Regions from separate parts of the Planococcus sp. RAB007_Raresut genome, predicted to be linked through region 1. Evidence: riboswitches for the same ligand, from Rfam matches in the RefSeq annotation. Region 1 holds a riboswitch; the other holds the start of a gene.

Region 1 (4,203 bases):
AATTGGAAAATCTGCAGAAAACGGGTTCTTTTAAAGTAAGGGGAGCCATGAACAAAATTACTTCTTTAACCGGACAGGAAGCAGCAAAAGGGATTATAGCAGCTTCTGCCGGCAACCACGCGCAAGGAGTCGCACTGGCAGCAGCACTGCAAGGGATCCAGTCAAAAATCTACATGCCGAGGCACACTCCGCTTTCGAAAGTGAATGCCACAAAGGAGTACGGTGCAGAAATCGTAATGGCTGGAGAAACGTATGATGAATCCTATCAATTTGCGGCAGAAGAAAAGATTCGGTGCGGCAGCACGTTTGTCCATGCATTTGCCGATGAACAAGTAATTGCAGGGCAAGGGACCATTGCACTTGAAATGCTTCGGCAAAACAGCCAATTGGACATCATCTTTGTGCCGGTTGGCGGAGGCGGTTTGATATCAGGGGTTGCTCTCGCTGTTAAATCCATCAATCCATCCATTCGGGTAATCGGTGTGCAGGCGTCTGGCGCATCTGCTGCCTATCGAAAATTCACCGGGCAAAAAATGGAACCATATTTGCCGATCAGCACGATAGCGGATGGGATTTTAGTCAGAGAGCCGGGAGCGGTAACTTTTCCAATCATTGAGAAGTATGTGGATGATATCGTAACGGTGGCTGATGAAGAAATCGCCTATGCGATCATGTTTATGCTTGAAAGGGAAAAAATGCTGACAGAAGGGGCGGGAGCCGCCGCTTTGGCTGCCATTTTATGCAACAAAATCTCCATTGACCAAAAAAAGGTCGGCTGCATTATCAGTGGTGGAAATGCAGACCCTGAAAAATTGCCATTCTATAAGAGCCTGGCTAAAACACTGCCGGATTTAAGCTTAGCAAAATAAACAGCTGAGACAGAACACTGCATAATCAGAAAAGTGGTTTTTGAACAGATAACATTTATATAGAAGAAACTCGTGAATGCAAACGAAGATTCCAGCGAGTTTATGTTCACCATTCATAGTTACAGCAATAAAAACTGCCGATCTAAAATCAGATCGGCAGTTTTTATTATTGGTAAGTTGATGGTCAGCCAGCCTATATTTAAACAGCCTTTCTCTCTTCCAAATATAAAATATTAGCTGATTTCAAGCGATTTCTTACTGTGATCCCAATCCACGCAGCCAGCGCGGCTTTAATAAGACCGACTAAAATGAACGGGACAAATCCACCCATTAACGCACCTGTCCATGAAAGATCAGCGAATATCTTCAACCAGACTGTTCCAAACGCCAATGCCATAAACATGCCAAGGACATTAGCGATTACGGCATTGGCTAATGTGTAACTCGTTTTCTCGAGATAATAGCCTATGATAAAAGCAGTTGGAATAAAGCCGAAGAGGTAGCCGCCAGTCGGTCCGAATAAGCTGCCTAATCCGCCTGACATTTGAGCGAAAACGGGAATTCCAACTGCCCCCAGCCCCAAGTAGACCAGGACAGATAAAGTTCCGTACTTAGCCCCTAAAATCGTTGCGGCCAGTCCGATTGCCAGTGTTTGCCCTGTAATGGGAACTAACGGCAATGGGATTGTTACCTGCGCCAGGATTCCGATGATTGCCGCAAATAATGCCGTAATAATCATCATTCTCAATTTTACATTTGATTCTGTCATGTCACACTCTCCTTTTAAGTTAACCAAAAAAATAATTTGGTTAACTTATATATTACCATATTTCCTATAATAACTAGATAAATATTTGGAGAGATGTTAGGCTGTTTTTAGGCATCATAAAAAAACTGAATATAAAAACACTAGGGGAGTCTTTTGAGACTGAGACGGAGCAATCCGGACCCTTTGAACCTGATCTAGTTGAAACTAGCGTAGGGAAGTGGTTGCTATGTATTTTATCTATTCTTAAAATATGATCGAAACCACTCCGTCGCTGGAGTGGTTTTTTTATTTGCCAGGTATTTTTTATGCATTAAGGGAGTGAAGGAAAAAATACATGAAAACTAAAAAGTTGCATATTATCTCTACAGGAAGGCAAGAGCCGGAACAATTAGCAGATATCATCGGCAGGATTCATTTTGACATCGATTTCATCCATCTTCGTGAAAAAACGAAAACAGCAAAAGAAGTATATAAGACGGTGGAGCTTTTAAAAAGCAAAAAAGTTCCTCTTTCAAAAATAATAATTAATGACCGGGCGGATGTTGCCTGTGTTTCAAATGTGAAAGGAGTTCACTTAGCCTATCATTCGCTGCCTGTTGAAATTGTAAAACGAAAATTTGAGGATTTGACAGTTGGCTGTTCCGTTCATTCCCTTGAAGAAGCTCAAATTGCCGAGCATCAAGGTGCTGATTATGTAATATTCGGCCATGTATATTCAACTCAATCCAAATCAGGACTCATTCCCAAAGGCTTAGAACAGTTGAGGTTCATTTCTGAATCAATTTCTATCCCAGTTATAGCGATTGGTGGAATAAAACCGACAAATAGTAGGGATGTTATCGAAGCGGGAGCACAAGGAGTCGCTGTAATGTCAGGGATATTGGAAGCAGAAAACCCTTCGCAGGCGGTACTGCAATATCGTTCCTATTTAACTAAATAATAGTTCGCTTGCAATGGTTAAGGAGAGATTTAAATGAATAAACCGTATGATGCCATTATAATCGGTGGCGGAGTCAATGGCGGAGCAATAGCTTTTAATTTGGCGAAAAGAGGAATGAAGGTTTTATTGCTGGAAAAAGACCGGCTTGCAAGTAAAGCATCTGGAGCGGCAGCCGGGATGCTGGGTGCCCAAGCCGAGTTGGATGGAGAGGGGCCGCTTTTTCAATTAGCCAGAACCAGCAGAGCGTTGTTTAACGACTTGGCAGATGAACTGAATATGATCAGCGGTGTTGATATTGAACTTGTGAAAAAGGGAATGCTAAGGGTTGCCTTAACTGATCGGGAGCAGCAGGAACACCATCGGATCAGTGGAATCCATAAACAGAACGGGGAACTTGCCGAGTTGCTTACAGGTGAAGAAGCGAGAAGAAGAGAGCCGGCATTGTCCAATGACGTAATTGGCGCAATGTATCTTGAGAGAGATGGACAAGTAGAAGCTCCGCAGTTGGCTTTAGGATTTTTAAAATCTGCCTCAGCACTTGGCTGCGTGATTATAGAATATGTAGAAGTACATTCCTTTCATATTGCAAATGGAAAAGTCAATGGCGTTGTTACGAATGAAGGCGATTTTATGAGCAGCAACATTGTAGTAACAGGAGGGGCTTGGAGCGAGAAGCTGTTGATGAAGATAGGCTTACAGCTCAAAATGTATCCTGTGAAAGGTGAGTGTTTTTCTGTACGGACAGAGTTTCCCTTATTATCAAGTACAATCTTTACGCCAGGTTGCTATCTTGTTCCGAAAAAAGACGGAAGAATCATTATAGGAGCAACCTCTGTACCGAATACATTTAATCAACAAGTCACTTTAGAGGGGATTTTTTCGTTAATGGAGAATGCAAAAAAATTGGTGCCTTCCATATCACAGAGCGAGTGGGAAAGAGCGTGGACCGGGATTCGTCCGCAAACGGCAGATGGCTTGCCTTATTTAGGTGAACATCCTGAGTACAAAGGGCTGTTTATAGCGACAGGCCATTTTAGAAATGGGATATTGCTGTCTCCGATTACCGGAGAGGTGATGGCTGATTTGATTGAAGGAAAATCTCCTTCAATTGATATATCTCCTTTTCGTGTAGATCGGTCAATCAGGAAAACAATCCAATAATGAGGTGAAGAAAATGATATTGACGGTAAATGGAGATCAAGTAGAAGTACCCAATACAGTGAAAACGATAGCCGAACTGCTGCAGCATTTTGAGTTGAACAATAAAGTAGTAATTGTTGAAAAAAACGCTGAAATATTGGAGAAGGAAAAGCATGCAGAAACTCTGATTTCCGATAAAGATAAAATTGAATTAGTCCATTTTGTAGGAGGCGGATGAACATGTTGAAGATAGGAAACCATGAATTCTCATCAAGATTATTATTAGGCACGGGCAAATATCCAGACTTTGAGATCCAAAAAGCAGCGGTAGATGTGTCGGGTACAGAGATTCTAACGTTCTCAGTCCGACGAATGAATATATTTGAAGCGAGCCAGCCGAATTTCCTAGAAAACCTGGATATTTCAAAGTATACCTTACTACCAAATACAGCTGGGGCCAAGACTGCTGAAGAAGCGGTAAGGAT
Region 2 (4,203 bases), on a different contig from region 1:
ACTTTCCACAATACTTTCATGTCTTCCTCTACTTTCCATCTGGATTGTTTTAAAACAAAATTCTGCCGAAAGGAAAAGTAGAGTGTGTCGCTGGATTCAGCTTTGACTTGTATTTTTCGCCTCGGAAAAGGACTATCAAGTTTCTAAAATCAGATTATATACTTGTAAGTTTTCTATATATTAACATTTAAGTGTCCCGGAATATATCTATTTTTAATGTGTATATAGTCCTGACTTAATATCATTGAACATGAAGGCATAATTGACTTAATTAAAGATAAAATGGATTCTATCACCAAAACGATATGATAAAGTTAAGTCAACCAGCTAGAAAGCTTTAAGGAGGAAATGAAATGGGCCTATTAACTGGCAAACTCGCCATTGTAACAGGTGCGAGCCGCTTGAACGGCATCGGAGCTGCAATCTGCAAGGAACTGGCGGAGAATGGCTGCAATATCTTCTTCACCTACTGGACAGCGTATGACAACAGTATGCCATGGAAAATTGAAGCGGACGAACCGGCCCAGTTGAAAGAGGAATTGAAGCGGTTCGGCGTGAAAGTGACGTCTTTGGAAGTGGATCTGTCACAAGCGGCAGAACTGGAATCGTTGCTTAAACAGGTGGAAAGCGAGCTCGGTCAAGCTGATATATTGGTGAACAACGCTGCTTATTCGACGGATACCGATTATTCCACTTTGACCATCGAAGAGCTGGATCGGCATTACCGTGTGAATGTGCTTGCTACGACTATGCTGAGCAGCGGTTTTGCCAAACGCTTTACGAAAAAATCAGGGGGACGGATTATCAATCTCACGTCAGGACAGTTCAAAGGCCCGATGCCGGGTGAACTGGCTTATGCCACGACGAAAGGCGCGGTTGACGCATTGACAATCACCTTGTCAGCGGAAGTTGCACCGCTTGGAATCACCGTCAATGCGGTGAATCCTGGACCGACTGACAGCGGATGGATGACATCCGAAATACAAGATGCGCTGCAGCCTCGATTCCCATTCGGACGTCCAGGTGAACCGAAAGACGCGGCGATATTGGTGAAGTTCCTGGCAAGTGACGATGCAGCGTGGATTACGGGTCAGATCATCCATTCGGAAGGCGGTTTTACACGCTAAAGCCCAAAGATTGTTTGAAGATGACAATCAAAAAGGAAAGCCCCGATCATCCATCGGGGCTTTCCTTATAAAATTAATCTCATTTCGTAAATTGAATATCTCGGGTCTCCTGAAGTTCAGCGAAATCGCTTAGCAGCTCATTATGGTGGCCGATGATCTGTTCAGCGCTCATCGTCTCTGAATCCCATGTGCCGTGGGCGTCTTTTGCCAGCGTCACATTGAAACCGTGCTTACTGGCACTTTGTGTTGTGGCGTCTATGCAATACTCAGTTTGATTGCCAGCAATGACAAGGTTTTGAATTCCTTTCGATTTCAATTCTTCGAGTAAAGAAGTTTCTTGGAAAGAATCCGGAATTTTTTTCTGGATAATCAGGTCTTCCGCTTGCGGCTGGATCGATTCGTGAATCTGCCAGAAATCTGTGCCTTCCACAAGGCCGGCATCGTTATGCTGTACGTAAATAACAGGCACGCCCGCTGAACGCGCTTTTTGAATCAGCGTTTGAAGATTCTCAAGCAGTTTATCACTTTCATGGACTGGATTGGCAGGGTCGAACATTTCATTTTGGGCATCGATGATCAGCAGGGCCGTATTCGGCATAGGACCGTCTCCTCTTCGTGTATTCTTTTTGTTTTATTCGACAGCTGTGTCCTAAAACCTTCTCGAGCAGTATAAATAAAAAAGAGGTTTGTTTTTCAGTTACCTTATGGTAGGATTTGGGTAACAAATAAATTATGCACTAGGGGAGCCGCTTTTTGGGCTGAGACAAGCATAGCTTGGACCCTTTGAACCTGATCTGGATTATGCCGGCGGAGGGAAGTGGTAATTGCAGGCTTATTGTGATGCAACCACTCTGCACTGCTGTCCATATCTTTGGAAGCTGTGTATTTTTTTGTGCAAAAAAAGGGGGAGAAGCGATGGGGGAAACATGGGGGTTCATCGATTCAGGCCATAACAGCGCCTCATTTAATATGGCTTTGGATGAACTGTTGCTGGAATGGCTGAGCAAAGGGGAAATCGGTCCAACTATCCGATTATACGGCTGGTCGCCGGCGGGAATTTCAGTCGGCCGCTTTCAGGATGCCGATAAAAAAATCGACTTTCAGCAGGCGTCAGCTTACGGAGCGGAAATCGTTCGCAGGCAGACGGGCGGACGCGCTGTGCTTCATGATCAGGAATTGACTTACAGTGTGGTGGTTCCGGAAACGCATCCGGCCATGCCGCGTTCTGTAAAAGAAGCTTATCTGGTCATTTCAAAAGGTTTATTGGAAGGATTCAAGGAACTTGGCATTGAAGCGGAGTTTGCGATACCCGAAACGTCGATGGAGAAAACGGATTCAGCTGTTTGCTTTGATAAGTCTTCCTGGTACGAGCTGTTGGTTGATGGGAAAAAGGCAGCGGGCAGTGCCCAGATGAGAAGAAAAGGCATCATCCTGCAGCATGGGTCAATTCCGATTGAAATTGACAGCGTGAAGTTATTCGATTTATTCACTTACCCTTCACTTGAAATAAAACAGCGCGCAAGGGATGCGTTCAAGGATAAGGCCATCTCCATCAACACGGCGACTGGAAAATCGGTTGATTTTGATAGAGTGAAGGCTGCTTTTAAACAGGGATTCGAAAAAGGGCTTGGCGTTAAATTGGAACCGCTTACGCTGTCGGATAAGAGATTGATCGAAATCAATCAGCTGGCGGAAACGAAGTATAAAAATCTTGATTGGAGTTACTCAACTAAAAATTAGGAGGAGTTTAAATGTCAAAACAAGAAGAATACATACGGAAACCGGATTGGCTGAAGGTGAAAATCAATACGAATGAATCGTTTACAGGACTAAAGAAATTGATGCGTGAGAAAAAGCTCAACACGGTATGTGAAGAAGCGAGATGCCCGAACATCCACGAATGCTGGAGTGAACGAAAAACCGCTACTTTCATGATTCTCGGAGATACCTGCACGAGAGGATGCCGCTTCTGTGCGGTCAAAACAGGATTGCCGAATGAACTTGATCTGGGCGAACCGGAACGCGTGGCGGAATCTGTAGAAATTATGGGTTTGAAGCATGTCGTGGTGACAGCGGTTGCCCGGGATGATCTGAAAGACGGCGGTGCCGCTGTTTTTGCTGAGACGGTGCGTGCCATCCGCAGAAGGATGCCGGCAACGACCGTGGAAATCCTGCCATCCGATATGAAAGGCGATTACGAAAGCCTCCATACGTTGATGGACAGTGCACCGGATATTTTCAACCATAATATCGAAACCGTCAGACGCCTGACGAAGCGGGTGCGTGCCCGGGCGATGTATGACCGGTCACTTCAATTGCTGGAGCGGGTTAAGGAAATTGCGCCGAACACACCAACGAAATCGAGTATCATGGTCGGGCTTGGTGAAACGAAGGAAGAAATCATTGAAACGATGGACGATCTGCGTGCGCACAATGTCGATATCATGGCGATCGGCCAGTACCTGCAGCCGACTAAAAAACATTTAAACGTGGAACGCTATTATCATCCTGATGAATTCGCCGAGCTGAAGGAAATTGCATTGTCGAAAGGCTTCAGCCATTGTGAAGCAGGGCCGATGGTGCGCTCTTCCTATCATGCAGACGAACAGGTCAACGCAACGTCGGCACAGCGCCGCATCAATTACATGAAAGGCTACGAGTCGCAGGGCAAGAAGCTGGAAGTGGAGTCTTTTTGACATGATATAGTGAAAAGCCACCGCCTATGCGGTGGTTTTTTTCTCTCATTTTGTGCTCAGCGCAAATAAAAACTGAGCTGCGCAAATAAATCTCGCTCAGCGCAAATAAATCCGAATCTGCGGAAACAAACCCGCCCTATGACTTACAACAGGGGAGAATATCCTTTAATCACCTATAAAAAAGTAAAAAATTCACCACAAACAGAAAAAAAGACCACCGTAATCGGTGATCTTTCCAATTTTCCCACTTAATTTTACGTCAGACCGTCAAGTCGTTCTCGGATTTGATTCGGATGGCATCCTGTAATAATTTCTGGAGAACGGCGGCAAAGACTGCGACGACAAGCGAAGCGAAAATGACGAACAGCCCCATGATGATC

What was found. Region 1 has a riboswitch for thiamine pyrophosphate ahead of tenI (thiazole tautomerase TenI). Riboswitches for the same ligand answer to the same signal wherever they lie in the genome.
Region 2: another riboswitch for thiamine pyrophosphate. It lies ahead of AC2Q9J_RS13240 (lipoate--protein ligase family protein); the one in region 1 lies ahead of tenI (thiazole tautomerase TenI).

Annotation. Positions count from the first base shown of each region.
Region 1 covers NZ_JBXYIF010000001.1:385,499-389,701, reverse strand. The annotation lists gene ilvA (threonine ammonia-lyase) at 1-869, shown strand, start outside; gene AC2Q9J_RS01920 (biotin transporter BioY) at 1,069-1,638, opposite strand; TPP riboswitch at 1,771-1,871, shown strand; gene tenI (thiazole tautomerase TenI) at 1,973-2,578, shown strand; gene thiO (glycine oxidase ThiO) at 2,612-3,739, shown strand; gene thiS (sulfur carrier protein ThiS) at 3,753-3,956, shown strand; gene AC2Q9J_RS01900 (thiazole synthase) at 3,959-4,203, shown strand, end outside.
Region 2 covers NZ_JBXYIF010000006.1:94,817-99,019, reverse strand. The annotation lists gene AC2Q9J_RS13255 (hypothetical protein) at 1-20, opposite strand, end outside; gene AC2Q9J_RS13250 (SDR family oxidoreductase) at 354-1,127, shown strand; gene AC2Q9J_RS13245 (cysteine hydrolase family protein) at 1,207-1,725, opposite strand; TPP riboswitch at 1,857-1,960, shown strand; gene AC2Q9J_RS13240 (lipoate--protein ligase family protein) at 2,043-2,867, shown strand; gene lipA (lipoyl synthase) at 2,879-3,823, shown strand; gene AC2Q9J_RS13230 (DUF2975 domain-containing protein) at 4,083-4,203, opposite strand, start outside.